DNA from 2 places in the Staphylococcus simiae genome. Region 1 is predicted to be linked to the other one. Evidence: predicted binding sites of a transcription regulator. Region 1 holds the regulator's gene; the other holds the start of a gene.

Region 1 (15,839 bases):
ATATAAATCCTCTTTATCACAATCGTTAATTCTCATCTTCATGATTCTACTCATAATTGTCGGATGCAATTGTTTTAATAAGTCGTTAAAGTATGTTGATGTATCTAGATGCTGTTTATCATTAGAGTTATTTGAAAATTGATATGTCACGCTTTCATACCTTTCAAGTTAAATTAAGGTTAGTTTATACGTAGACATATAAAAATTTCAAGATGACAAAAACACTACTTTTTATTATCTCCTCTGCGAATTTCTTCAAATTTGGCAAGTATGTCTGAAGATAACTGAATTCGAGTTCTTGGCTTATTTTCACTAATATCTTCCAGTGATTTACTGACATCTATCGCACTTTCTTCCAAGTCTCTCCACATTTCCCTTGAAGAAATTCTGTATGCTCCTGAACCAAAAATTGCATGTTGTTCACTCATATCACTCGTTACTACAGTAATATGCTTTGTATGTTTATCATAAAGTTCATATACATAGCGTTCTATAAAACTATCAGCAGTTTCCTTTTCTTTGGTGAAAATTGTTTTCACTCCATGATAGATATATTCTCTTTCAATACCAGATTGTTCATAGGCATCAAAGACGCAAATCACTTCATCTGTAATTACAGCACTATAGTTGGCAATAGTATCTAATAGTTGTTGGCGTGCTTCTTCCAAATTTTCTTTCGCAATAGCACTAAGTCTAGTAGATTGTCCTATCATATTGTAACCGTCTATTATCAAATAACGTTCTTTCATTATGTTGCCTCAATGTCATTTCTTTTTCTATAAACTTCATACATCATTATACTAGCTGCTACAGATGCATTTAAACTATTAACATGTCCAACCATTGGAATTTTAATATAAAAATCGCACTTATCACTTACAAGACGACTCATGCCTTGTCCTTCACTTCCAATAACAATTGCTAATGACATATCCGCTTCTAAATTACGATAATCTGTTGCATTGTTTGCTTCCGTACCTGCAACCCAAAAACCATTGTCTTTTAGTTCATCAATTGTATTAGCTAAGTTGGTTACTCTGATTACTGGAACGTGCTGAATCGCTCCGGTAGATGCTTTGGCAACTGTTTGTGTTAATGTCACTGAACGACGTTTAGGGATGATAACACCATCCACTCCTGTAGCATCAGCAGTTCTAAGGATAGACCCTAAGTTATGCGGGTCTTCTAAACCATCTAATATCAATACTGTAGATAATCCCTCTTTGTCTTTTTGCTCTTTTAAAAATTGATTGAAATCAGCATATTCATATGGTGCAATCAAAGCAGCAACACCCTGATGAGGTGCATTTGCTAAAAAATCTAATTTGGATTTTGGAACAGTTTGAACTATTATTTTTTGATCTTTTGCATTTTTTAATATCTCATTAATTTGTTGTTTTTTTATACCATCTTGGATCAATATTTTATTGATTGGATGTCCAGAGATAATCGCTTCTCTAACTGCATGTCTGCCAACAATAACTGTATCTTCCATAAAGTCACTACCTTTCGTTAACAATGTTGATTATTTTTGTTAATAATTGTTCTAGTCTTTCTTCTTGCTCTTTTAAATATAAATAACCAAGCACGGCTTCTAGAGCAGAACTCTTTCTATACGTTTGGATATCTGTATTTTTGGCTTTGGTATAACTTTTGGCGTTACGTCCTCTTTTTAAAATATCCATTTCTTCTTCTGTAAACCATTGTTCTTCAATTAATAATTCTAACGTTTGCGCTTGGCTTTTAGCAGATACATATTGTTTCGCTACCTGATGTAGCCTATTAGGTTTACTTTTTAGTTTTAAAACGATATAAGAACGAACATATTGATCCAACACTGCATCTCCCATATAGGCTAAAGTTAATGGGTTTAATAATTTAATATGATCCACTTGTTGGTTATCCACGTTTAAATCTAACCCCTTGTGGTGTGTCTTCTAATATAATATTTTGTTCTTTTAACATATCTCTAATTTTATCAGCACGTGCAAAATCTTTATTTTTCCTAGCTTGATTACGTTCTTCAATTAACTTTTCTATATCTTCATCTAGTAATAATTCTACTTTTGAATCTTTTAAAGGAATACCTAATACATCGCTGAAAATTTGATAAACCTCTTTAAATTTAGCAATTACTTTTGATGATGTCGTATTTTCTAATACATATTTGTTTGCCAATTTTGCTAAATCATACCAAGCTGTAATAGCATTTGCTGTATTAAAATCATCGTTCATCACTGTTTCAAATCGATCTAAGATAGCTTGTATTTGTTTAATATAATCATTTTGTTCTTCAATATCAGTTGCAATTTCTTGTCGCTCTTCAATTAATTGGTAGCTATTTCTAATTCTTTCTAGTCCACTGCGTGCTGCTTCAACTAGTTCTAAATTATAATTAATAGGGCTTCTATAATGTACACTAATCATGAAAAAGCGTAATACATCTGGATCTACTTCTTTAATAATGTCATGAACTAAAATGAAATTTCCTAATGATTTACTCATCTTTTCATTATCAATATTAATAAATCCATTATGCATCCAATAATTAGCAAATGGCGCATGATTATGTGCTTCTGACTGAGCAATTTCGTTTTCGTGGTGTGGGAATTGTAAATCTGATCCTCCAGCATGTATATCGATCGTTGCACCTAATTCATGAAATGCCATAACTGAACATTCAATATGCCAACCTGGTCGTCCCTCTCCAAAAGGACTGTCCCAACTAATTTCACCAGGCTTAGCTTTCTTCCACAATGTGAAATCTAAGGCGTCTTCCTTATGTTCTCCTGTGTCTATACGAGCACCTACCTTTAAATCATCGATAGATTGATGACTTAATTTGCCATATCCATCAAATTTACGAGTTCGGAAGTATACATCTCCGCCACTTTCATACGCATAACCTTGATCAACCAAATCTTTTATAAATTGTATAATATCGTCCATATGATCCATGACACGCGGATTAGATGTAGCTTTTTTAACATTTAAAGCACCTACATCTTCATAAAATGCTTCAATATATCTGTCCGCAATTTCTGGAACACTTTGATTTAGTTCTTTTGAACGATTAATAAGTTTATCGTCTACATCAGTAAAATTGGAAACATAATCTACGTCATAACCTTGGTACTCAAAATAACGTCTTACAACATCGTAATTAATTGCTGGTCTGGCATTTCCGATATGAATATAATTATATACTGTAGGTCCACAAACATACATTTTAACTTTTCCTGGTTCTATCGGTTTAAATACTTCTTTTTGACGTGTCAATGTATTATATAATGTAATCATCTTGAATCTCTCCGTTCTTCGTTTTTTCAAGTTGTCGTTCTAAATGTTTAATTTGTTCATAAATAGGATCTGGTAAATTACGATGATCAAACGTTTTACCGATACGTTTGCCATCTTGTTTAACTATATGCCCTGGTATACCTACGACTGTGGAATAGCTAGGAACAGATTGCAATACTACTGAATTGGCACCAATATTAACATTTGAATGTATTTTTATGTTACCTAGCACTTTAGATCCTGCTGCAATTAACACATTGTCACCAATATCTGGATGACGTTTACCTTTTTCTTTACCTGTTCCACCTAATGTAACACCTTGATAGATTGTAACATTATCACCTATTGTGCATGTTTCCCCTATAACTACTCCCATACCATGGTCAATAAACAGACGTTTACCAATTTTAGCACCTGGATGTATTTCAATTCCTGTAAAAAATCGTGAAATTTGGGAAATCAATCGTGCTGTTACATATTTCTTTTTATTGTAGAGCTTATGAGCAATTAAGTGACTCCAAACTGCATGTAAACCAGCATATGTAGTTATAACTTCTAATGTTGAACGTGCTGCTGGATCTTGTTCAAACACCATTTTAATATCGTCTCTCATTCTTTTTAGCAAGATGTTTACCTCCCCCGACATACTATGAATTGAACTGTTTAGTTAAGCTATGATATTAGTTTTTAAACATTTATCTTATTGCCTTCAATCTTTGATAAGTCATAATTTCTATTAATAACACTTAAACTACTTTAAAATACTTAAAATATTATTCATCTCGTGTCACGCTAGTGCTAACTATTTAAATGGCGTTAAATTCATATTGAACAGTCATAAAGATTTTTTATGACAAAAACGCCTCTAACATATTTAATTAATGTTAGAGGCGCTGCCGCACGGTTCCACTCTGAATTCAATAAAAGAAAAATTGTATATTCATACTAGAATTAGCCACACACTTATCATGATTAACAATTCTAAATTATACACAGTATCTTCTTTTATTCTCATTTTAAGTATTAAAATGTTACTTCAAAGGTGCATTCATTAATCAGTAAGTTGTACTCGCAGCAACCGTACATTCTCTGAAACATACATGATTAATTACTAATCCTTTGATTTGTATTACTTTCAAAAAGATGACTTAATTTACTCAATTTTATCTTAAATTGTTACTTTCATTTTTTCAAGTAACTATTGTTACCATTTATATGTTCTTTAATTATACGTATTTTTTTAATCGTTGCAATACTTTTTCTTTGCCTAACACTTCAATAGTATTTGGTAATTCTGGTCCATGCATTTGACCAGTTACTGCTACACGAATTGGCATAAATAATTGTTTACCTTTAATACCAGTTTCCTTTTGAACTTCTTTAATTGTTTTCTTAATATCAGCAGCTTCAAAAGGTTCTAAAGCTTCTAATTTACCATATAAATGAGACATTAATTCTGGTACTTGTTCTCCATTCATCACTTGCTGTTCTTCTTCACCAAGTTCAGGCATTTCTTGGAAGAAAATTTCTGATAATGGAACGATTTCACCTGCATAACTCATTTCTTTTTGATATAGTGCAATTAATTTACGTCCCCAAGCTAAATCCTCGTCAGATGGATTTTCAGGAATTAAATTTGCTTTAATAAGATGTGGTAAAGCCATTTGGAACACTGTTTCTGGGTCTTTTTGTTTCATATATTGATTGTTAACCCATTCTAATTTTTGTTTATCGAAGAATGCTGGTGATTTTGATAGACGTTTTTCATCAAAAATCTTTATAAATTCTTCTTTACTAAACAGTTCCTCTTCACCTTCTGGTGACCAACCTAATAATGCAATGAAGTTAAATAATGCTTCTGGTAAATATCCCAAATCACGATATTGCTCAATAAATTGTAAGATTTGGCCATCACGTTTACTTAACTTTTTACGTTCTTCATTAACAATAAGTGACATGTGTCCAAAACGTGGTGCTTCCCAGCCAAATGCTTCATAAATCATTAATTGTTTAGGTGTATTAGATATATGATCATCTCCACGAATTACATCACTAATTTCCATAAAATGGTCATCAATAGCTACAGCAAAATTATAAGTAGGGACACCATCTTTTTTAACAATAACCCAATCACCAATACCATTTGAATCGAATGATATTTCTCCTTTAACCATATCATTAAAACTGTACGTTTTATTTTGTGGTACGCGGAAACGAATTGCTGGTTGACGTCCTTCATCTTCAAATTGTTGACGTTGCTCTTCAGTTAAATGAGCATGTTGTCCACCATAACGTGGCATTTCACCACGTGCAATTTGAGCTTCACGTTCTTCTTCTAGCTCTTCTTCAGTCATATAACACTTATAAGCCTTATCTTCAGCTAACAATTGTTCAATTAATGGTTCATAAATATGTTGACGTTCAGATTGGCGATAAGGGCCATATCCTTTATCTTTATCCATTGATTCATCCCAATCAAGGCCTAACCATTTTAAATTATCAAATTGTGAAGATTCCCCATCTGTTAAATTTCTTTTTTTGTCTGTATCTTCAATACGAATAACAAAATCACCATTATAATGTTTAGCAAATAAATAGTTGAATAAAGCTGTTCTCGCGTTACCAATATGCAAATATCCAGTTGGACTAGGTGCATATCTTACTCTAATTCGTTCGCTCATCATGTTCACTCCTAAATTCTTCTTATCTAATATTAATTTTAAGTTGTGTATTCTACCATTTTTGTATGCCAATTACATCGACAAAAATCATCAAAAATGATGCTACTTTTATTAATTACATTGACTTATCATAACATAATTAATTGATTTCTATCTCGAATAATTTAATTAACTTTTGTTAAGTGATGTTAATCATTCACTATATAACAATAAAGCTCAAAATTTTCTAGAATTATTTGTTATTTATACAAATTTTAACTTTATTTTATCCGATTTTTATTAACATAACTAAAATATATTCTAGCACTATATTTTATGTTTGATAAGTCATGTGTTTATGATATTACTAATAATAAGCGGGTTTATTTCTCGATGATTAATATTGTCATTTCTAATTCGTTCTTTTAGCAAATACAATTCTTCCTGAAGATGTTTGTAATAAACTAACAACTTCTAATTGTACATATTGACCAATTAATTCTTTTGCATGATCGACAACTACCATCGTTCCATCATCTAAATACCCTACAGCTTGACCAGCTTCTTTACCCATTTTGGTTAATAGTAAATGAAGCTGATCGCCTTGATGGACATTTGGTTTAATTGCTTCCGACAAATCATTCACATTTAATGCTGTAATTCCGTTAACATGACAAACTTTATTTAAGTTAAAATCTGTTGTAATGATACTTGCATGATAATTTTTAGCTAGTTTGATTAACATTGTATCAATGTCACTGTGTGACTTTGTTGGATTAACGACCTTTGACGGATGTTCTAAATCATATAGTTTATTTAAAATATCTAAGCCTCTTTGTCCTTTTTCTCTTTTAACACTATCTGTAGAATCAGCAATAATTTGTAGTTCATTTATAACACCTTGTGGAATTAAAATAGTTCCATCCATAAAGCCACATTTTAATACATCTAAAATTCTTCCATCGATAATAGCACTGGTGTCTATAATTTTAGGACTAGCGCTTCTAGTATGTTGTGACATCGATTGTGCGATATTTTCTGGCAAGAACATTAACATTTCGTCTCTTTTTTTCAAGCCAAATTGAAAACCTAAATAACACAGTATAAAAGTAATAATAATTGGTACAAAATGATTAAAAATTGAATCGCCAATTAACTCTAAAATAAATGATATCATTACCGATATTAATAATCCGAAAATAAGACCTATTGTCGCAAATAGTATTTCAACCGCACTTCTACGTAAGATAAATTGTTCTAGTTCTTTAATAGCATCAGCGATACGTTTAATAAAGATTCCGAATAGTACGAACATGATAATGATACCTATGATGCCATCAATGTAGTGATTTTTTAAAATATGCATGCCAGATAAACCAATATCTGTAGCTATGCCTGGTATAATAATGATTCCTAAAGTACTACCGATTACAATATAAATCGCAATGACCATCAAGCGTATAAAATTCACATCAGAAACTCCTTTCCAGTTGTACTATGAATGTAGGGCAAATGATAATGCTTCATGAACCGATGTTACGCCAATAACTTGTATCCCTTCTGGAAATGACCAGCCCCCAATATTATTTTTAGGTATAATTACTCTCTTAAATCCAAGCTTCGCTGCTTCTTGTACACGTTGTTCTATACGTGAAACCCTTCTAACTTCTCCAGTCAAACCAACTTCTCCAATATAACAGTCTAAACCATCTACAGCTTTATCTTTAAAACTAGATGCTGTCGCTACAATCACGCTTAAATCAACGGCAGGTTCTGTTAATTTAACTCCGCCGGCAACTTTAATATAAGCATCTTGTTGTTGTAATAAATAGTTTTCCTTTTTTTCAAGTACTGCCATTAATAAACTAAGCCTATTATGATCTATTCCTGTTGCCATTCTTCTTGGATTATTAAAAGTCGTTGGTGTAACTAAAGCTTGAACTTCAATAAGTAATGGTCTTGTACCTTCCATTGTTGCTACTATTGTTGATCCTGGTACATTAGCTGAACGTTCTTCTAAAAACATCTCAGATGGGTTATTGACGCCTTTCAAACCACTTTGTTTCATTTCAAAAATACCCATTTCATTAGTTGAACCAAAACGATTTTTTACTGCTCGTAGAATTCTATATGCATGATGTTCATCACCTTCAAAATATAAAACGGTATCAACCATATGCTCTAATAAACGTGGACCAGCAATTTGTCCTTCTTTCGTAACATGACCAACAATGAATGTTGCAATGTTCATTTGTTTGGCAATATTCATTAAACTTTGCGTACTCTCTCTCACTTGTGAAACCGAGCCAGGTGCTGATGAAATTTCCGGATGATAAATAGTTTGAATAGAGTCTACAACTAATAAATCTGGTTGTTCTTCTTTCACTGTTTGATAAATTACTTCTAAGTCTGTTTCAGCTAAAACTTGTAATTCACTTGAATCTTCATCTAAACGATCAGCTCGTAATTTAGTTTGATTTAATGATTCCTCACCTGTTATATATAACACATTTTTCTTTTGTGATAATGATGCACAAATTTGAAGTAATAATGTTGATTTCCCAATACCAGGATCTCCTCCAATTAGTACTAGAGAACCATTAACAATACCTCCACCTAGCACGCGGTTGAATTCCGCTGATTCAGTTAATATTCTAGGCGTTGATTCATGATGAATACTATTTAATTTTTGTACTTTGCCTGCAACTTCTTTTGTTTTCACACCATGTTTGGGATTAGATGCTTTTTCAACAATTTCTTCCATTTGATTCCAACCACCACAGTTTGGACATTTACCCATCCATTTTGGTGATTGATATCCGCAAGCCATACATTCGAAAATCACTTTTTTCTTGGCCAATATTGCACCTCCACTTTCTTTTGAACACATCTATTTTATACGTACAATGTCATTCTGACAAATTTAATATCTTTATTCTTAAGTGAAAATAGTCAAAACTATGTTATTCAATTGTAATATAAATAGGTAGTTCATTTATTAGTTAACTTTATATTTTTGATAATAAAAATTCGACTTTATCTGAATAAATGTTTGTATTATTTATCAATGAATGAGGTTTAGAGAAAAAACTTTATAATAAATCATTTGCGATTAGTAATAACTGACTAGTATCATGAAATGTTAATCACATAACGTTTTATAATACTAGTCAGTCTTGCCGGAGTATAGAGATCCATCATCAAATATATATGTTATTTTGTCATTAATGTGTAAGACGAGCATCTACGAAGCAATTTGTTTTGAAACAATTATTTCTGTCCCACTCCCATTAAGAAATTATTCATTTCTACTAATATTTACTTACGCTATTACAATTCTCATTTTTAAATTGTTCGTAAAAAAACACCTTTCCTACGTGGAAAGGTGTCATCATTTATATCGAATATATTTACTAATTTACGCCTTGTTTCTATTCTGTAACTTCTTCTTTAATTGATGGTTCTTGAATATCATATTTGAATTTTTTACCATCATGATCAACAGTTACTTCTTTACCTTCTATTTTATTACCATCTAATATTAATTCACTTAGATTATCTTCGATTGTTTTTTGAATTGCTCTAATTAATGGTCTTGCACCATATTCTGGATCGTATCCTTCTTCAGCAATTTTATCTTTCGCTTTATCTGTTACTTTAATATCAATATTTTGTTCAGATAGTCTATCTGTTAATTTTTTAACCATCATTGTAACTATTTCTTTTAATTCATCTTTAGAAAGTTTATGGAAGACAATAATATCATCTACACGGTTCAAGAATTCTGGACGGAATGCATTTTTCAATTCTTTCATCATTGTTTTACGAATTGTTTCATAATCTTGACCTTCACTTGCACCACCAAATCCTGCAAAGCGTTGATCTTGTAATTCTTGAGCACCGACATTTGAAGTCATAATAATGATTGTATTTCTGAAATCTACAGTGCGCCCTTTTGTATCAGTTAAATGTCCATCATCTAATACTTGTAAAAGAATATTAAAGACATCAGGATGTGCTTTTTCAATTTCATCAAATAGAATAACTGAATATGGTTTACGTCTTACTTTTTCAGTAAGCTGACCACCATCGTCATGACCAACATAGCCTGGAGGTGCTCCAACTAATCTACTCACTGCATGTTTCTCCATAAATTCACTCATATCAACACGAATCATAGCATCATCATCACCAAACATTGATTCCGCTAATGCACGTGCTAATTCTGTTTTACCTACCCCTGTTGGTCCTAAGAAAATAAAGCTACCAATTGGACGTTTAGGATCTTTTAATCCAGCACGAGCACGTCTTACTGCTTTACTAATTGAATTAACGGCATCTTTTTGTCCAATAACTCTTTCGTGTAAAGTATCTTCTAATCCTAATAATTTTTCGGATTCTGTTTCGTTAATTTTAGTTAGTGGAATACCTGTCCATCCAACAATAACCTCAGCTATATCTTCTTCTGATAATGAAGTACTCATACCATTTTGAGTATTTTTCCATTCATTTTTTGCTTCTTCATATTGCTTTTCAAGCTTAGTTTGTTTATCACGTAAGTTTGCAGCATTTTCAAACTCTTGCGCATGTACTGCAGCATCTTTTTCGTTTTTAACTTTTTCAATTTCTTGTTCGATTTCTTTTAAGTTAGTTGGTGTCGTATGACTTTTCAATCTCACTTTCGAAGATGCTTCATCGATTAAATCAATTGCTTTATCTGGTAAAAATCTATCTGAAACATATCGATTACTTAATTTCACTGCCGCTTCTAATGCTTCATCAGAAATATTAATACGATGATGTGCTTCGTATCTATCACGTAATCCTTTAAGTATTTCTACTGTATCTTCAACTGTTGGTTCATCAACTTGAACTGGTTGGAAACGTCTTTCTAGTGCGGCATCTTTTTCAATATTTTTTCGATATTCATCTAATGTTGTTGCACCTATACATTGTAGTTCTCCACGAGCCAATGCTGGTTTTAAGATATTAGATGCATCTATTGCACCTTCTGCACCACCTGCACCAACAAGTGTGTGTAATTCATCAATGAATAGAATGACATTACCTGCTTGTTGAATTTCTTCCATAACCTTTTTCAAACGTTCTTCAAATTCACCACGATATTTCGTACCTGCAACTACAGTTCCCATATCTAATGACATAACACGTTTATCTTTTAAAGTCTCTGGAACTTCATTTTTAACTATAGCCTGAGCAAGGCCTTCTGCTATTGCAGTTTTACCTACCCCTGGTTCACCAATTAATACTGGATTGTTTTTAGTACGACGACTTAATACTTCAATTACTCTAGTAATTTCTTTATCTCTTCCAATAACTGGATCTAGTGTTCCATCTTTTGCGATAACTGTTAAGTCTCGTGCTAAACTATCTAATGTTGGCGTATTATTAGCCTTGCTAGTTTGGGCATTTTTATTATTCATTTCTGGATTACCTAGTGCTTTAACTACTTGTGCACGTGCTTTAGTAATATTTAAATCAAGGTTAGCAAATACTCTTGCTGCAACACCTTCATTTTCACGAATTAAACCAAGCAAGATATGCTCTGTTCCCACAAAATTGTGATGTAATTTTCTTGCTTCATCCATTGATAATTCAATTACTTTTTTAGCTCTAGGTGTATAATGTAATGTACCTACATGGTCTTGGCCATGACCAATTAATTTTTCAACTTCTTCAATTACTTTATCTTCTGTAATATCAAAACTTTCTAATACTTTAGCAGCTATACCTTCTGGTTCTTTCATTAAACCTAATAATAAATGTTCTGTTCCTATATTAGAATGATTCAAACGGATTGCTTCTTCTTGTGCATGTGCTAATACACGTTGCGCACGTTCTGTTAATCTACCAAATAGCATATATGAAAACCTCCTATTTTATATGTTTTCTCAATAATTCTGCTCTTTTAACTTTTATATCTATTTCTTCTTCATCATCTAATAAAAATGGAGATTGTATGCCAACCATTAATTCATTAAATTTGAAATTTTGTAATTTGATATAACTTAAATCTATACCTAACTTTACTTCACTTAATCTATATGAAGCTTCTTCCATCGATATCATTCTACAATTTTGTAAAATTCCTAAAGAACGATGTACTCTATCTTCTGTTTCTAGTTTATTATAAATATCTAATCTTTGACGAATTTGCTTTTCTTCTTGAATAATTTGATTAACAATTTCAGTCAGTGTTTCAATAATTTCTGTTTCAGATTTACCAAGCGTAAGTTGATTTGAAACTTGATACATATGGCCATATACTTGAGACCCTTCACCATATATACCTCTTATTGTATAACCAAAACGGTTAATAGTTTGTGCGATTCTAGACATTCTTTTCATTATTGATAATCCCGGTAAGTGTAACATCACACTAGCTCTCATACCTGTACCAATATTCGTAGGACATGTCGTTAAGTAGCCTAATTGTTCATCAAAACTTATATCAAGTTGTTTATCCAATTCATCATCTATCTCTGATGCTTTATTATAAAGCTCTTGTAACGCAATATCTGTTCCCATTGATTGAATACGAATATGATCTTCTTCATTTAACATGACACTTAAAGATTCATCATCGTTTACTAATACTGCTGCAGCTGGCTGTTTAATCAATTCAGGACTAACAAGATGTTTAGCTACCATTTTCATTTTACTTTGTTGATCAAGTTGATCTAAACGTAATAAATCAAATTTTGGCAAAGCGTCTTGAACTTCATTTATAACTCTAAAGCCATCTTGTTCATTTTTATACATTAGTGGATGCACATGATTATCTAAATTTCTTGCTAGCCGTATTCTTGATGACATAATGATGGGATTATCTTGGTTACTTTTCATCCATTCACTAATATTTTCATGAATATCATTAGTCATCTAATTAAACCTCACTCTCATCTTTAAGGGCTTTAATTTCATCTCTTACAATCGCTGCTTCCTCAAAGTTTTGTTCTTCAATCAATGTTGATAAATATTGATTTTTTTCTTCTATTTTTCTTTTCAATGCTAATTTTTTATATGATGATTGTGGTGTTTTTCCAACGTGCTCAAATTGACCACCTTGAACTCTACGTACAATATCATAAATATCATCTTTAAAAGTTGCAAAGCACTCTGAACAACCAAATTTACCTACATGTGCAATATCTTTTAATGTCATTTGGCAACTTGGACACCGTTTTTCTTCTCTAAACGCTATCTCTTGAAAATCAATGCCATGTTTTGTAGCTAAATGTTGCAAAATTTGTTTTACAACAAATGCTTCCTCAATATCATCTTGGTATTCTTGATCTAATGGCTGATCTTGAGATGAATTCCAAGGGTGATTACCCTGTGCACACGTTTGACAAACCCATTTTTCTTCGGTGCCGTGTTTACTTGTTACTTTTAATTTAACTTCCGCTTCATTCAGTTGGCAATTTTCACAAAGCACATAAACACCTCATTTATATAAATATTAATAATAATTAATTACTGGAAGTAATCTTTTTAAAATATTTGCTCTAATAATATCTCTTGAAACCATATCCATCGCTAATGTTTCGCGATCAATAGCTGCTTGAATCATTTTAGCTTCTCGTTCATTAATTAAAGCTTTATCCAATAAACCATCTATTATATAGTATGATTGTTGCTGTGATATAGAAGGTCCTATTAATTGTAATAAATGATTAATATAACCTGTTGCATCTTTATTTTCAATTTTTGTGATTCGAATATATCCACCACCACCACGTTTACTTTCTATCTCATAACCATGTTCATTAGTAAATCGTGTTTTAATGACATAATTTAATTGTGAAGGGACACAATCGAACCGTTGAGCAATATGTGCTCTTTGAATTTCAACGACATCTTCATTCGACTCTTCAAATAAGTGTTTGATGTATTGTTCTATGATGTCCGACATATTATGCATGTATATCACCCCTTTTTTGACCTTCTTTGACTATATTATATGACCTACTTTGACCTTTTTCAACCAATTTGTTTATATATTTTCAAAAATTTATGGTGTTAGCCTTTACAATTTATTGTATGATAGATTGTAGAAAAAATTAAAGGAATGGGGATTATATGCACATACTAATTGGTATTATAGGGATTATCTTCTTTTTAGCACTTGCGTTTTTGTTTAGCTCAGATAAAAAGAATATTCGTTGGCAATATGTTGGTATTTTACTAGTTATACAACTTGTTTTTGCATTTTTATTATTAAAAACTACTATTGGTATTTCGGTTATTGGTGGTATTTCTAGCGGGTTTAATTACTTGTTATTAAAAGCTGCAGATGGCGTTAATTTCGTTTTTGGTGGATTTAAATTTGTCAAAGCAGATCAACCTCCATTTTTCTTGAGCGTTTTAATGCCGATTGTATTCATTTCAGCAATTATAGGTATTTTGCAATATACAAGGATTCTACCATTGTTAATTAATGTATTAGGATTTTTAATTTCTAAAATAAATGGTATGGGCCGTTTAGAATCATATAATGCTGTAGCCGCAGCTATTTTAGGTCAATCTGAAGTATTTATTTCATTAAAAAAACAATTACCATACATACCTAAGCAACGTTTATACACATTAACTGCTTCTGCCATGTCTACTGTATCTGCTTCAATTATTGGTGCTTATTTCACTTTAATTGAACCAAAATACGTTGTTACTGCAGTCGTACTTAACTTATTTGGTGGTTTCGTCGTCGCTTCAATTATCAATCCATATAGAGTTAATGAAGAAGATGATAAGTTATTAGTAGATGAAGGAGAAACTAAAAATCAATCCTTCTTCGAAATGTTGGGAGAATATATTTTAGATGGATTCAAAGTTGCAGTGATTGTTGGTGCCATGTTAATTGGTTATATTGCAATTATTGCATTATTAAACGGAATCGTTAGTGGTATATTCAGTCTAGCATCTGGTGGTCAAATTTCTTGGGATTTCCAAACATTAATTGGTTTTGTCTTTGCTCCATTTGCATTTTTAGTTGGTGTTCCATGGAATGAAGCTGTACAAGCAGGATCTGTAATGGCTACTAAATTGCTTTCTAATGAATTTGTTGCTATGCAAGCGCTTGGCAAATTAGATGGTATTACTGAACATGCTAAAGGTGTTACATCTGTATTTCTAGTATCTTTCGCGAACTTCAGTTCTATCGGTATCATCTCTGGTGCAATTAAATCACTTAATGATAAAAAAGGTGATATGGTAGCTCGCTTTGGTTTAAAATTATTATTTGGTGCTACACTTGTATCATTCATTTCCGCAGCAATTGCTGGTTTCTTCATTTAACTTATAAAGAAAAACACCCATTTATGATGGTTACTGATTTGTTGAACTATGATTTAACAATTCAATACCATTATATTTTGGGTGTTCTTTTTAATCATCTTTATACTTATCTATACGCCACTATGATTTCTTTACCTAAATTATCTATAAATTACTATTAATAACGTTTAATTAATGTGTTTCTTTAATTATTTTATTAATAAAATAATCAGTCACCCTATAATCATCTGTTAGTTCAGGATGAAATGATACACCTAAGTATTTATCTTGCTTTACAGCTACAATTTTATCATTAACTGTAGACAACACTTCTACATTTTCTCCAACTTTAGCAATATGTGGAGCTCGAATGAATACTCCTTCTATATCGTTAGCTATTTCTTTTATCTCTAGTTCAGTTTCAAAGCTATCCACTTGTCTGCCAAATGAATTACGCTCTACTGTTATGTTCAATTTATTTAAATATCCGGTTTCTCCAACAATATCTTGTGCTAATACAATTAATCCAGCACAAGTGCCAAACATTGGTAATGATGATTGTTGTAACGCTTCCTTAAAACC
Region 2 (15,839 bases), 390 kb from region 1:
TCTTTATCATCGTTTGTTGATAATGCACGACTTGCACTAAATCCTGCAATTGCCATATGTGTGATAGGTGCTTCTGTTCCACCTGTAATCATCGCATCAGCATCGCCGCGTTGAATAATTTTAAATGCTTCACCAATAGAATTAGTACCTGTGGCACAGGCAGTTACTGTTGCACCATTAGGTCCTTTAGCTCCTAGATCAATTGACACTTGTCCTGTAGCCATATCTGGGATTAACATTGGCACGAAAAACGGACTAACACGTCTAGGTCCTCTTTCCATTAATTGAGTATGTGCAATTTCGAATGTTTCCATACCACCAATACCAGAACCAATCCATACACCAATGCGATCAGCTGTATCATCATTAATGTCTAATTTGGCATCTTTAACAGCTTCTCTAGCAGCTACAACAGCATACTGAGTAAATCTATCCATACGGCGTGCTTCTTTTTTATCTATATAGTCTTCAATATTAAAGTCTTTAAGTTCACCTGCTAAGTGTACATTGTAGTCATCTGTATTGACTCTTGTAATACTATCAATACCATTGACACCTTTTAAGGCATTCTCCCATGTTGTTTTAACATCATTACCAATTGGAGAAAGGGCTCCCATACCAGTAATAACTACTCTTTTATTTTCACTCATTCGTTATCCTCCTATTTTCCCCATTTTATTGTCATTGCGCTCCAAGTTAGGCCGCCACCGAAACCAACAAGTACAATGGTATCATCATCTTTTAGTTTACCATTTTGTAACTCTTGATTAATACTCAAAGGAATTGATGCTGCAGAAGTATTACCATATTTATCTACAGAAACACTCATTTTATCTTTTGAGATACCTAAACGTTCTCTTGCAGATTCCATAATACGAATATTAGCTTGATGTGGTATAAATAAATCAATATCATCAGAAGTTAAGTTAGCTTTTTCAACCACACGTGTTGAAGCATCACCCATAATTCTAACAGCAAATTTAAATACTTCACGACCATTCATTTTTAATTTACCTGTTTCTTTATCGAGATATAAATATTTTCCACCGCTTCCATCAGAACCCATTTCATAGCTAATGATGCCTCGTCCTTCAGAAACTTCACCAATGATTACTGCTCCTGCACCATCTCCAAAAAGTACTGCAGTTGAACGATCTGTTAAGTCAGTAATTTTAGAAAGTTTATCTGCACCAACTACTAAAATATTATGATAATCACCTGATTGAATATATTGTTTAGCAGTTATCATGGAATACATGAATCCAGAACATGCAGCAAGTTGATCCATTGATGCTACTTTGCCTGTTCCAAGGCGTTCTTGTAAAATATTAGCAACTGATGGGAATGGCATATCTCCTGTTGCAGTTGCTACAATTATCATGTCTATATCTTCAGGTTTAATTCCTGCATCTTCAATTGCTTTAACACTAGCATTATAAGCTAAATCTGAAGTATCTTGATCTTCGTCTGCCCAATGTCTTTCTTTAATTCCAGTCATTTTAGAAATCCATTCATCTGATGTTTCTAAAAATTGTTCAAAATAGGCATTGTCTATTATATTTTCCGGAGCGTACGCACCGAAACCTTTAATACCCACATTCATGGTTGTACACCTTCTTACTAAAATTTTTAATACCAGGTATTAATTTAACATAAAGGCCTTTTTGAACACAAGTAAGACATCATGTTAATTAATTAAATTTCTATTGATTAAAAGCTGTCTTTCGTCTTATGATCACAATATTTATGATAACTTACTATACAAAATGAGTTATTTCACTTAAAATAAAAGTATAGATATTTAAAGTGGAGGTAGAGTGAAATGAAACACCTCGTAACATTATTTTGGGCAATTTTACTGTTCCAAATGGTTAACTTCGTATTGAATAGTCTTAATGGTGGAGAAAGTTTAAATGTTGTAACTCCTCTTATTATGGCTGTAATCTTTACTATTACAACAGCTATCTTTGCAGCTGTTATTAAACCGTCTAAAGACACAGACTATTAATTTCTTGTTTTATTATTATGTTCCATAGTAATAACTACATACAGATAACAGGCCACTGAATCACCATATTCAGTGGCTTTTCTGTTTAACTTATTGATGTCATTAATAATATTTTTATTTGAGTGGAACAGTAATAAACTTACTATAATATTTATTTCTTAATCCCATCCCGGAAATTCTGACTATGTTTTCAAAGTGTTGATTTATCAGCATTTTGAAAATCAGACAATTACTGTCAAATGCATAATTTTAAGTGTAAAATATTTTTTGTCTCAGGCTCAAAATATCTGTTGTCATAATGTGATGCGAATTTTACTAAAGAAAAAGCACACACTACTATCATTGATAGCAATGCGTGCTTTTATATTTATGCAAGTTGTGATTTTTCTACGTCAAAAGTTAATTCATTATTATTATCGATATCAACTTTTATTGTAGTTCCTTCAGGGAATCCTTCTTTAATCATCATACGTGCTAACGGTGTTTCAATTTGTCGTTGTACAAAGCGTTTTAAAGGTCTTGCGCCAAATTGTGGTTCGTATGCTTCTTTACCTAACCATTCTTTTGCTTGATCAGATACTTCAATAGAAATACGTTGTTCTAATAATCTAATATTTAATTGAGTTAATATTTTATCAACAATCATACTCATATCATTAATTGATAATGGACGGAACAATACAATATCATCCATACGGTTTAATATTTCTGGTTTGAAATAAGCGTTTAGACTATTCATCACCGCTTTTTCAGTTGATTCGGTAATTTCGCCAGTTTCTTTGACATTTTCTAATAAAATTTGTGAACCAATATTACTAGTCATAATGATAATTGTATTTTTAAAGTCAACACTACGTCCTTTAGAATCTGTCAAACGACCTTCATCTAATATTTGTAACAAGACGTTGAAAACATCACTATGCGCTTTTTCAACTTCATCTAATAATATGACAGAATACGGATTACGACGAACAGCTTCTGTTAATTGTCCACCTTCATCATGACCTACGTAGCCTGGAGGCGCACCAATTAAACGAGACACTGCATGTTTTTCCATATATTCACTCATATCAATTCGTATCATATGTTTTTCAGAATCAAATAATGAGGATGCTAATGATTTAGCTAATTCAGTTTTACCGACACCAGTTGGACCAAGGAATAAGAAACTTCCTATTGGTCTATTTGGATCTTTAATTCCAGCTCTAGCTCTTACTACAGCGTCTGAAACTAGATCAACTGCTTTATCTTGACCAACAACGCGTTTATGCAAGATGTCACTTAAGTGTAATAATTTATCTCTTTCAGTTTCAACTAATTTAGATACAGGAATACCTGTCCATTGACTAACGATATCACCAATTTCTTCATCAGTGACAATTTCTCTTATCATACGTTCAGAATCTTCACCTTGTTCATCTTGGAACTGATCTTCTAATTCTCTTAATTCTTTTTCTAATTGAGGAATTGTACCATATTGTAGCTCAGCTGCTTTTTCTAAATTATTATTAGTTTGGGCATCTTCTAACGCTTGTCTACTTTCGTCTAATTGAGCACGTTTTTGTTGTAATTTACCTATTTTTTCTTTCTCATGTTCAACTCTTGATTGTAATGAAGATTGTTTTTCTTTTTCATTAGCTAATTCTTGTTGTAATTCTTCTAAACGTTGTTTACTTGCATTATCTGCTTCATTTTTTAATGCACTTTCTTCAATTTCCAATTGCATTACTCGGCGGTTCACTTGATCAAGTTCAGTAGGATTTGAACCCATTTCTGTACGAATTGTTGCACATGCTTGGTCAACTAAATCAATCGCTTTATCTGGTAAGAAACGATCAGTAATATATCTATCTGAAAGTTCTGCAGCTGCTACTAATGCTCTATCTTGAATACGTACACCATGATATACTTCATAACGTTCTTTCAAACCACGTAAGATAGAAATTGTATCTTCAACATCAGGTTCACTAACTGCAACTTTTTGGAAACGACGTTCTAATGCTGAATCTTTTTCGATATATTCACGGTATTCATTTAATGTTGTTGCACCGATACAATGCAGTTCACCACGTGCTAACATTGGTTTAAGCATGTTACCTGCGTCCATAGCACCATCAGTTTTACCAGCCCCAACAAGCATATGAATTTCATCTATAAATAAAATAATTCTACCGTCAGAATCTTTTACTTCTTTAAGTACAGCTTTCAAACGTTCTTCGAATTCACCTCTGAATTTAGCACCTGCAACTAATGCACTTAAATCCAACTCGAAGATCGTTTTATCTAATAAGGATTCTGGTACGTCTTTTTTGACAATACGTTGTGCCAAACCTTCCACGATAGCAGTTTTACCTACACCAGGTTCCCCAATTAAAACTGGATTGTTTTTTGTTTTACGACTTAAAATTCTAATTGTATTACGTATTTCTTCATCTCTACCAATGACTGGATCCATTTTACCTTGACGTACTTCTTCAACTAAGTCACGTCCATATTTTTCTAATGCTTCATAATTTGCTTCAGGATTTTGTGATGTCACATGATTTCCCCCTCTAATTTTATTAATGATTTCTTGAATTACTTGAGATTTGTTATTTACAAATTGCTTTGTAGTTTGATCAATATCAATTGCGGCTAATAATAAATGCTCCATTGATATAAATTCATCTTGATAGTCATTCATGTATGTCTCAGCCTTAGTTAATAATTGATTAGCTTGCTGACTGATATATTGGCCATACTGAATATTATCCCCTTCAACTGATGCATATGAAGATAGTTTTTTATTGTATGCTTCATTTAAAGCATCTATATCAATATTCGCTCTTTCTAAGACACTTTTATATAAACTGTCACTTTCATTTAATGCAGCAATTAATATTGCTTCGATTTCTATATTTTGTAATTTATGTTGTTGACTCTGTTCAACTGCTTGTTGTAACGCACCTTGAACAGCATAAGTCATTTGATTAATATCCATTAAATTCTTCACCTCTACTAAATTAGAGTTGGTCAAATTCCGTTAATTTGACTTTGACTTTCTTTGACCTTAATTATATTATAGACCCTCTTTTTTAATTAATCAACAATTAAAGCTCAATTTTTCAAATTTTTTTAGCTCTATTTTTACTATTAAATGATAAAAGAGATTGAAACTGTACAAACGTCTCAACCTCTTTTAATTTTTTAATTTTTATTTTTAATCGCTGTTATTATTTCATCTTTTAATGCTTTGACACCTTTTTGTTCTAAATGAATACCATCTGGTGCAAAATACTCACTATGTCCCCTTGATTTTTTGTACCAATCAATAAGCGTAACGTTTTTACGTTTCTTAGCAGCATTAGCTAATAATTTATTAACATGTGCCTCATAAAAGCGAGGAACTCTAGTATTTACTAGATAAACTTGCGCTTTACCAAATTGATTTAGTAGTTGGTCTAATTGTTGTACAGTAAAATCACCGTTAGTCCCTAATTCTAATATCACTTGTTGATTTGCTTTTTTATAGTTACCATAATTACTTTTCACTAAAGGTAGTGTTTGATATAACTGTCTACCTACTTTACCATCAATTTTAGCCTTAGGTACAGTTGATTTGAATGATTCACCGATATCTACCATTACTGAATCACCAATTAATAATGGTGCTAAATTTTTATATTGATCATTTGATGTCTTTTCAGTTGTATTGTCTTCTATACCATCAATCCTAATTTTATTTAAAGGTAATAACTCTACTAAATATTTATCTTCTAAATCTGTATTAAAACTATGTGCTTTAGTATTGATATCATCTTTACCATATTTATCAAAGGAACCACAAATTAAGAATATAAAAGGAATGACTAATAAGATTATCACTAAACCTCTAATAAAAGGTATGACGTTAGTGCTTCTCCAACTAACAGCTTTTAAGCCATTTGTTCTAAAAGGTGTTTCTATACATCGATATGATATTTCAGCTAAAATGAACGTTGCAATAACATCAATAATATAGACATATTTGGGCATTTGACCATCTATAAAATAACTATGGACAAAACTTATTACTGGATAATGCCATAAGTATAGACTATACGAACGATGTCCAATATATACGAGTACTGGATTAGACAAAATTTTGGCCAATAGTGTTGAAGGGTGTACGGAGCTTGCAATGACTAACAGTGTCATAGCAGACACAATATAAAAACCGCCATCATATAAGCGATGACTATCATCATGTATGACAAAAAACAGAAACACTAAGAATGAAAAACCGATAAATCCAAATATATCAATAGTATACTTAATGATCGTCGGTGGATGCTGTTTCAATTTAAATGGTGGCCATAAAAAAGCTAACACCACACCTAATAATAATGTTTGTAATCTTGTATCAGTTCCAAAGTATATACGAGACTGACTAATGTGAATCTCGTTATAATACAACATCAAACCAAGTGATAATAAAGAAATTACAAAGCAAATGATACCAACGATGTACTTTTTTTTAATAAGTAATAACAACATGATTAATATAAATGGAAAGAACAAATAAAATTGTTCTTCAATTGCAAGAGACCATAAATGCTTTAGTGGTACAAATGAAAATTGTTCAAAATAGTCTACATCTCTAGCAATATACCACCAGTTAGAAACGTATAGTAGCGCTGCATAAATATCATGTTTAACTCTAATAATTTCATTAGGTCTTAACCATAATGTTAAAGTTCCAACCGTCATTAATACGACCATTAAAGCTGGTAACAAACGTTTAATACGTCTAATCCAAAAGCGTTTTAAACGTATAATGCCAGTTTCTTCATATTCTTTCAGTAATAAGCTTGTAATTAAATAGCCCGATATGACAAAAAATGTGTCTACGCCTAGAAAGCCACCAGTTAACCATTGTTTGTTAAGGTGGTAAATAATAATTGCAATGACTGCAATTGCTCTTAACCCATCAAGACCTGGCATGTATCGTGATGGATAATGTTTAATATCGTCCTTTGTTAATTTTTTATTCATTTACATTCTTCCCTTTTAAAAGCTAAACTTCTAAGATGTCTTCGTCGTCGCTGCTTATTTGGCTTATAAAAGTATCCAACAATAATAAAATGCATCATTATTTTAGATTAATTTAACAAGGTACTAAAACAACAAACATTCTTTACTTAGTATTAAAATAAATGGCAATAACTATTTAGATTGTAAAATATTAATAAATCAACGTTTTATCATCCTAATTAATCTTGTCATTATGGTGGGACCCGTCATCAAAAATCTACGTATTTATTTTACATTAAAATACAAGATAGGCTGCTACGACATATTTCTTGTAAAAAATTTATCAGTCTTATGCCTTTCTATGTTAGTTGCTTTCATAGTTATAAGTTCTATTGTTGATACTAAAAAAATAAGCTTATCTATGATAACAAGTATTATGTATTGTAATATATCTGTAATATATTTTCAATTCATATCATATTATTTTTTTATATAATTCAAGTATGTTTAAACAGTCTCAAATCTATTTGTATAAAAAAAGATGAATTAAAAACATCACCGTTTTTAATTCATCACTGCTATTTATATTTATTAAAATAATATCTCTCAATAGCGTTCAATAATAAATTGATAGCTAGATAATTAGCTAACACCTAGAGCAATTTTTGCGTATCTAGACATCATATCTTTAGTCCAAGGTGGATTCCAAACGATATTGACTTCTGTATCTTGTATCTCTGGAATTTCAGCTAAGACACTTTTAATTTGCTCAACAATTTGCGGTCCTAATGGGCAGCCCATTGAAGTCAATGTCATTTCGACTGTACATAAGCCATCATCATCTACATTAACTTTGTATACTAATCCTAAATTAACAATATCAATACCTAATTCAGGGTCAATTACCATTTCAAGTGCACCTAAAATGCTATCTTTTAATGCCTCTTCCATACTTATCACCTCTTCATTTATATCTTAGTCCTAATATATCAAATATCCGACAAAACGCCAATAAAATGCTATCATGTATTTATATGAAATCAGTACTATAAGGAGAAATATATGCAACCACATTTGATTTGTCTAGACTTAGACGGAACACTATTAAATGATAATAAAGAAATCTCAAATTATACAAAACAAGTACTTAATGAACTACAGCAACGTGGTCATTATATAATGATTGCCACTGGTCGTCCTTATCGTGCCAGTCAAATATATTATCACGAACTTAATTTAACAACACCAATTGTTAATTTCAATGGTGCTTATGTTCATCATCCAAAAGATAAAGCGTTTAACACTGTTCATGAAATATTAGATTTAAATGTTGCACGTAATATTATACAAGGGTTACAACAATACCAAGTTTCAAATATTATCGCTGAGGTTAAAGATTATGTCTTTATTAATAATCATGATCCTAGATTATTTGAAGGTTTTTCAATGGGGAACCCTCGTATTCAAACAGGTAATTTACTTACACATCTTAATGAATCACCGACTTCAATTTTAATTGAAGCTGAAGAAGACAAGATTCCTGAAATTAAAGAAATGCTTACACATATTTATGCTAATCATATAGAACATCGACGTTGGGGTGCACCTTTCCCAGTTATAGAAATAGTCAAACGTGGTATTAATAAAGCACGTGGCATTGAACAAGCTAGACAATTTTTAAACGTTGATACTGAAAATATCATAGCTTTCGGTGATGAAGATAACGATACAGAAATGATTGAATATGCTCGTTATGGCGTTGCCATGGATAACGGCCTAACAGAATTAAAAGAAGTAGCGAATAATGTCACTTATAGCAATAATGAAGATGGTATCGGGAGATATTTAAATGATTTCTTTAATTTAAATATGAGATATTATTCTTAAGCTTAGACACTTCACCATTTAACCAAAGGAGGCATTCAGTATGTCAAAAATAGTTGTAGTTGGCGCAGTTGCCGGAGGAGCTACTTGTGCTAGTCAAATAAGACGATTAGATAAAGATAGTGACATTATCATTTTTGAAAAAGATAGAGATATGAGTTTTGCCAATTGTGCATTACCTTATGTTATTGGCAATGTAGTTAATGATCGCGATTTAGTTTTACCTTATAATCCAGAAAAATTTTATGATAAAAAAGCAATCACTGTAAAAACATATCATGAAGTCATTTCGATTAATGATGACAAACAAACAGTTACTGTTTTAAACCATCATACAAATGAACAATTCGACGAACACTTTGATTATTTAATTTTAAGTCCAGGTGCCAGTGCAAATAGACTTAATTTCGACAGCGATATAACATTTACACTTCGTAATCTTGAGGACACTGATGCAATTGACCACTTTATTAAACATAATAAAGTTCAACGTGTGTTAGTTGTAGGTGCAGGCTATATTTCTCTTGAAGTTTTAGAAAACCTTTATGAGCGAGGATTACAACCAACGTTAATACATCGATCTGAACAAATTAATAAATTAATGGATAGCGACATGAATCAGCCTATTATAGATGAACTAGAACGTCGACAAATTTCTTATCGCCTAAATGAAGAAATTACTAATATTAATGGAAATGAAATTACATTTAAATCTGGTAAAACAGAAAACTATGACATGGTTATCGAAGGTATTGGCACGCATCCAAACTCCAAGTTTATTGAAAGTTCCAATATTACGTTAGATAATAAAGGATTTATCCCTGTGAATGACAAGTTTGAGACTAACATACCGCATATTTATGCTTTAGGAGATGTCATAACATCACATTATAAACATGTTGATTTAACAACAAATGTGCCTTTAGCGTGGGGTGCTCACAGAGCTGCAAGTATTATTGCTGAACAGATTGCTGGAGATTCATTAATTGAATTTAAAGGTTTCCTTGGTAGTAATATTGTGAAATTTTTTGATTATACTTTTGCAAGTGTTGGTATTAAACCTAGTGAATTATCGCAATTTGATTATCAAATGGTTGAAGTGAATCAAGGTGCACATGCGAATTATTACCCAGGAAATTCCCCTTTACACTTAAGAGTGTACTTTGATACTGCATCAAGACAAATTATTCGTGCTGCAGCTGTAGGAAAAGAAGGTGCTGATAAACGTATTGATGTCTTATCAATGGCAATGATGAATAACTTAACTGTGGATGATTTAACTGAATTTGAAGTAGCTTATGCACCTCCATATAGTCATCCTAAAGATCTCATCAATATGATTGGTTATAAATCACAATCCAATTAAGGATATTCTGTAGTTTTCATAATTTACTAATCATTGTTATATTAAACGACTAAACACCACTTCCCAGCTGTATGAGAAGTGGTGTTTTATTTTACTTATTTTTCATTAGCTAAATTGTTCTTAACCTAAACCGAACATTTTAGAGATTGGTCCCCAAGGCAAGATGACGCCAATAGCCATCGTCACTATAATTAAGCCAATTGTCGACCAAAATAAAGTATGACTTGGCTGTTGTTTCTTTCTTTTCGCCATTGTAATTTCCATTAATGCAATGACTCCGATGCCACATAACATTTTTAACGTAAGTAACATGTGGTTACCTCCGCCTCCATGACTAGCAGCCATAAATTCCTCGATTAATGCCCAAAAACCTGAAATTAATGTTAGTAGCATAAACAATCTTAAAGCCATATGTAATGGTTTAAAATAAGGCGTTGCACCTTGTGCTTTAGAATAATTGAGATAACTAGCAACAAATAAAATAATTGCTAAAACCCAACTTAAAATATGTAAATGTATCATAATATTCCCCCGCTTATTAATATTGTTTCATTATGATAATAGATTGCAACAATAACAAAACTATTTCACTATAAAATATATACTTATTTTACATACATGAATGTACATTTTACCATACTATGTAATTTAATAAAATGACAGTTATTCAAAAGAAAAAGCACTCCATGAAATTAATCTCAACAGAGTGCCTTTAAATTACTATTATTTTGAAATATAAGTAGTTAATGTACCGATATTATCGATAGTTACTTTAACTTCATCTCCTGGTTGTAGGAATTGTGGAGGTTGTAATCCTGCACCAACGCCTGCTGGAGTACCAGTAGCAATAATATCTCCAGGATGTAATGCTACATATTTAGAAATTTCTTCTATTAATTCATCAATTTTCAAGATCATTTCACCAGTATTACCATCTTGTCTAATATCATTATTTACTTTTGTAACAATATTAACATTTTCCGGTAAAGGTAGTTCATCTTTAGTTACAATGTATGGTCCCATTGGGCAGCCACCTGTTAAACTTTTAGATAAGAATGCTTGATCTTGTTCAGATTGTGCTTTTCTATCTGTAATATCATTGATAATTGTATAACCATAAACATAGTCTAGAGCTAATGCTTTAGGAATCTTTTCACCAGATTTACCGATAACGATTCCTAACTCACCTTCATAGTCTAATTGATCTGTAATATCTTTATGATTAGGAATTGTTGCATTATCACCTGTTAATGATGATGCTGCTTTAGTAAAGACATACAAACGTTCAACTTCATGATTTAATTCACTAGCATGGTCTTTATAATTTCTACCAAAAGCAATTACATTATTTGGTGGTGTCACTGGTGGTAAAAATTCAATATCATTGAAAGAAATTTTGTAGTCTTCTGCTTTACCACTATCTTTTGCTGCAACAACTGCTTTACGAACTTGCTCTTGAAAATCTAAAGTTTGATTTTGTTGTAACCCTTCTAACAATGTTTTTGGATGGAAATTGCCTTCAGCAAAATCAGCAAAAACTAATGTTAAATCCCAAACAGCATCTTCACGTTTAACTTTAACGCCATATGAAGTTCTGTCATTATACTTGAATGATAAGAATTTCATTCATACTCAACTCCTCATCTATATCTTAATTCACATTATAACTTTTTTCGTTATCAAATAACAAATAAATAAGTAAGAAAATTTTGACAGTAGTCTAAAAATCTACATTCGTACATACTTAGAATATTATAATTCCAATGTGCCGAATTTGAAGAAATATAAATAACCATGAACAGTAGTATTTAAAATAGTTTGTAACGTATTACGATAATAATTCATTTGAATACGATACTTTTCTTTTAACTGCTGTCCTAATTCTTCATCTGTCATACCACGACGACGGTTAAAGGCATCTGTTTTGTAATCGACAAAATAATAATGGCCGTCTTTAACGAAAATTAAATCAATCATCCCTTGAATGATTGAAACATCTTCATCTTCTTCAGGCATATTATCGACCATTGCTTGATTCACTACAAATGGTAATTCTCGAAATACTTGATCTGCTTGAGCAATTTTTAAATATAAATCACTATTAATAAACGTTTGTATTTCAGTTATTCTAATATCTTGTTTTGCACTATCATCAATAATATTATTACTAATTAAACTATCAATATAATCATTTAGTTCTTTATCAGTTAATCGTTGTTCTCTAAAAGGCAAATGTTGCATCACTGTATGCATCAATGTACCTATTTCATTCGCTTTTCTTTTGCCTTGTTCACTTAAAAATTTAGGACGTTCGTAAGATGCATAACCAATACGATATTGTCTGACACGTTCATAGCTTGTGCCACTTTCTTCAGTTTCTAATTGTCTTTTTAATTCAGAGACCGATTGTTTTGATGGTTTGAGTGTATCTTTAACATATGGGTATTGAAAATCAAGTTGATATGCTATCTTCGCTTTAACATCTTCATTACCTTGTGTCATTGATTGTAAATAACTCACAGTTCTATAGTCATCATCATTATCTGTTACTTCTGTTGAAACATCTTCAAAGTAATCAATATTAATATTTACTTTAGGTTGTATACTTTCATCAAGGTCGACGATATCTTTTTCAAATTTTAAATCATCAGGAATATTCATTGATTGATGTTTTGCTAAAATACTATAAATTAAAGAAAATGGATTGGCTGCTGTTAAGCGTTCATTAACTGCTATCAAGCCTTTAGATACAGAAAGTTGTTCCAATGATTGTAAAACCTTGTCATCTTTAACACGCCCAATAAGGAAGAGTTTTTCTTTAGCTCTTGTTAGTGCTACATATATGAGTCGCATCTCTTCTGAAATCATTTCTTTTTCAGTAATTGCTTTATACGCTACAGAAGCTAGTGATGGGAAAGCCATATCTTTTTCTACGTCAAAATAATCCATTCCCAAACCATATTGTTGATTTAAAATAACTGGTCTTTTTAAATCTTGTTTATTAAATTGCTTCGACAAACCAGAATAAATAACGAATGGGAATTCTAGTCCTTTACTACTATGAATTGTCATCATTCTGACAACATTATCATTGGGACCAACTATGTTCTCTTCACCAAAATCTTTACCTCTACTTATTAATTCATCAATAAAACGAATAAATTGATATAATCCTCTAAAACTAGAATTTTCAAATTCTATTGCTTTATTAAATAGACCATATAGATTAGCACGTCTACCTCTTCCTCCGAATAAACCACTAAAATATTGAATAACATAATGATCGTTATAAAATTTATCAATGAGTTGATAGACGGGATGATCTTGACTATATTGTTGATAATATTGAATATCTTTAATAAAATGCTGTAATTTATCTACAAGTTGTGTGTTAGCTTCTTCACTTGTCATATAATTCATAATTGATTGATAGAAATAATCATCATTTGTACTAATAATTCTAATTTGAGCAAGTTCATCTTCTGTAAATTGATAAATGACTGAACGCATTAATCCAACTAAATATATATCTTGTAACGGATTATCAATCGTTCTTAAAAATGACAATACTAAACGGACTTCTGTTTGCTCAAAATAACCTTCTCTACTATTTACATGAAATGGTATGTCTTCATTTTTAAATGCTTGTTGTAAATTTCTAGCTTGTCCGAAACTGCGTTCTAAAATAACGATATCTTTGTACGTTGCATTTCTATAACTGTCTGCTTTAATATCGTACACTTTATAGTGATTTAAAATATCTTTAACTTGTTCAACAATATATTGTGCTTCTTGTTCAGTTCCGGTCAATTCACTATCTTCTGCACTTGCTTCAACTAACACATTTAAATTAACTGGGTTTGAAACATCATCAAATGGTGCGCCATAATAAAGTTGAGCCGCTTCATCATAAGTAACTTCTCCAACTTGCTCATCCATCATATGTTTAAATAAGTAATTAGTTGTTGTTAATACTTCGGAACGTGATCTAAAATTTTGTGATAAATCAATTCGCATACCACTATGAGCGCCGTCTAAAGTAAAGCGGTTATACTTTTCAATGAATAAACTTGGGTCAGCTTGTCTAAATTTATAAATAGATTGTTTAACATCACCAACCATAAACAAATTACCATTATTTTCTTCACCTGTTTTAATACATGATAATATTTTTTCTTGTACTCGGTTGGTATCTTGATATTCATCGACTAAAATTTCATTAAACTGTTGGCGATATGATTCAGCAATTTCTGAAGGCGTTCCGTCACTATTAGTTAAAATTTGCAAAGCAAAATGTTCATAATCTGAGAAATCCAAAATATTTTTGCTACGTTTTTTTAGATTAAACTCATTCATCACATCTTTTACAATTGTCGCTAAATAATCGACTCTAGGTGCTAACAGATGCATATCATTTTGCAAATCTTCAGTACTTCGTGAAAAATAGTCATTTTTAACTTTATCAATTAATGACTTATATTTTTTATAATGTTCCTTTGCATCCTCTAAAGCTTCTATCATCATATCATTTGCTTCTTTAATTTTTGCAGTAACATTAGGCAAACGTTGTCCAAATTCATGTCCAATTAAAAAGTCAGTGTTGACTAGTCCACCTTCTAAGACATGAGTTATTAATTGACGTTCATCTGCAATAACCGCTAAATGTTTCTCTACACCTTCTGCCAAACTAAATAAATCATATGCTTTATTTAAAGATTCATTAGCAGCTGTTAAGAAAACTTGTGATAAATCTATTAATAATTGCAACAATTGTTGTTGTTTATCATCATCAGTATAAGGTTGAGATAATTGATTTAACCATGCTTCAGGATCTGGGTTAGCAATACTAAAGAAATACAGTTGTTTAATAATATTTCTAAATTGTTCATCACTTCTATCTGAAGATAACTGTTCTGTTAAATCAATAAATGCAGGATCTAACCTATCATAATGACTTTCAATAACTTCATCTATAGTTTGTTCTAGCAATAAAATATTTTCTGCTTCACTACTTGTTCTAAAATTCGGATCAATATCTAAGACATCATAGTGTTGCTGAATTAATGTTAAACAAAAACTATGTAAAGTTGATATTTGTGCTTGATGTATTTTAATACGTTGGTTCTTTAAATGTTCATTGTGCGGATCTGCTAACGATGCTTCTTTAATTCGTTGATCTACCCTATGTTTCATTTCTCTTGCACTTAAATTCGTAAATGTAACGACAAGTAAGCGGTCAACATCAATACCGTCACGCAATATCTTTTGAATAATACGCTCTACAAGAACTGCTGTCTTACCTGATCCAGCTGCTGCTGCAACTAAAATATCTTGACCAGAGGCATAGATGCTTTGCCATTGTGCATCTGTCCATATTACATCTTGCGGTTTTTGTGGAATCATTTAATTGTCACCTCCATCTAATTCAATATCTTGTATAGCCTCTATTGGATTAATTGATTCATCAACTGTTCGGTAGCGTTTACTATCAATCATACCGTCGACATGACAAACTGATTGATAACTACAAAATTGACATGGTAATGTTTGTTTGTATTTTAAAGGTGCCACTTCTGTATGGCCATCCAT

Evidence for each region. The regulator CtsR, encoded in region 1, represses protease genes until heat stress. The targets are predictions, from matches to a motif close to ATGGTCAATAAAGGTCAAACA.
Region 2: the regulator CtsR is predicted to act here: its motif matches at 5,039-5,059, upstream of clpB (ATP-dependent chaperone ClpB).

What each region holds. Positions count from the first base shown of each region.
Region 1 is NZ_CP071589.1:480,054-495,892, reverse strand. Features, by position in the region: gene J3R86_RS02165 (sigma-70 family RNA polymerase sigma factor) at 1-150, opposite strand, end outside; gene J3R86_RS02160 (NYN domain-containing protein) at 225-749, opposite strand; gene rlmB (23S rRNA (guanosine(2251)-2'-O)-methyltransferase RlmB) at 749-1,495, opposite strand; gene J3R86_RS02150 (Mini-ribonuclease 3) at 1,503-1,907, opposite strand; gene cysS (cysteine--tRNA ligase) at 1,900-3,300, opposite strand; gene cysE (serine O-acetyltransferase) at 3,284-3,946, opposite strand; gene gltX (glutamate--tRNA ligase) at 4,527-5,981, opposite strand; gene J3R86_RS02130 (PIN/TRAM domain-containing protein) at 6,373-7,431, opposite strand; gene radA (DNA repair protein RadA) at 7,456-8,820, opposite strand; gene J3R86_RS02120 (ATP-dependent Clp protease ATP-binding subunit) at 9,392-11,842, opposite strand; gene J3R86_RS02115 (protein arginine kinase) at 11,856-12,863, opposite strand; gene J3R86_RS02110 (UvrB/UvrC motif-containing protein) at 12,868-13,419, opposite strand; gene J3R86_RS02105 (CtsR family transcriptional regulator) at 13,444-13,905, opposite strand; gene J3R86_RS02100 (NupC/NupG family nucleoside CNT transporter) at 14,064-15,278, shown strand; gene pdxT (pyridoxal 5'-phosphate synthase glutaminase subunit PdxT) at 15,450-15,839, opposite strand, start outside.
Region 2 is NZ_CP071589.1:870,475-886,313, reverse strand. Features, by position in the region: gene fabF (beta-ketoacyl-ACP synthase II) at 1-650, opposite strand, end outside; gene J3R86_RS04015 (beta-ketoacyl-ACP synthase III) at 662-1,603, opposite strand; gene J3R86_RS04010 (YjzD family protein) at 1,823-2,008, shown strand; gene clpB (ATP-dependent chaperone ClpB) at 2,376-4,988, opposite strand; gene J3R86_RS04000 (acyltransferase family protein) at 5,195-7,021, opposite strand; gene J3R86_RS03995 (metal-sulfur cluster assembly factor) at 7,643-7,951, opposite strand; gene J3R86_RS03990 (Cof-type HAD-IIB family hydrolase) at 8,063-8,887, shown strand; gene J3R86_RS03985 (CoA-disulfide reductase) at 8,928-10,250, shown strand; gene J3R86_RS03980 (YisL family protein) at 10,371-10,772, opposite strand; gene J3R86_RS03975 (fumarylacetoacetate hydrolase family protein) at 10,974-11,876, opposite strand; gene addA (helicase-exonuclease AddAB subunit AddA) at 12,003-15,653, opposite strand; gene addB (helicase-exonuclease AddAB subunit AddB) at 15,654-15,839, opposite strand, start outside.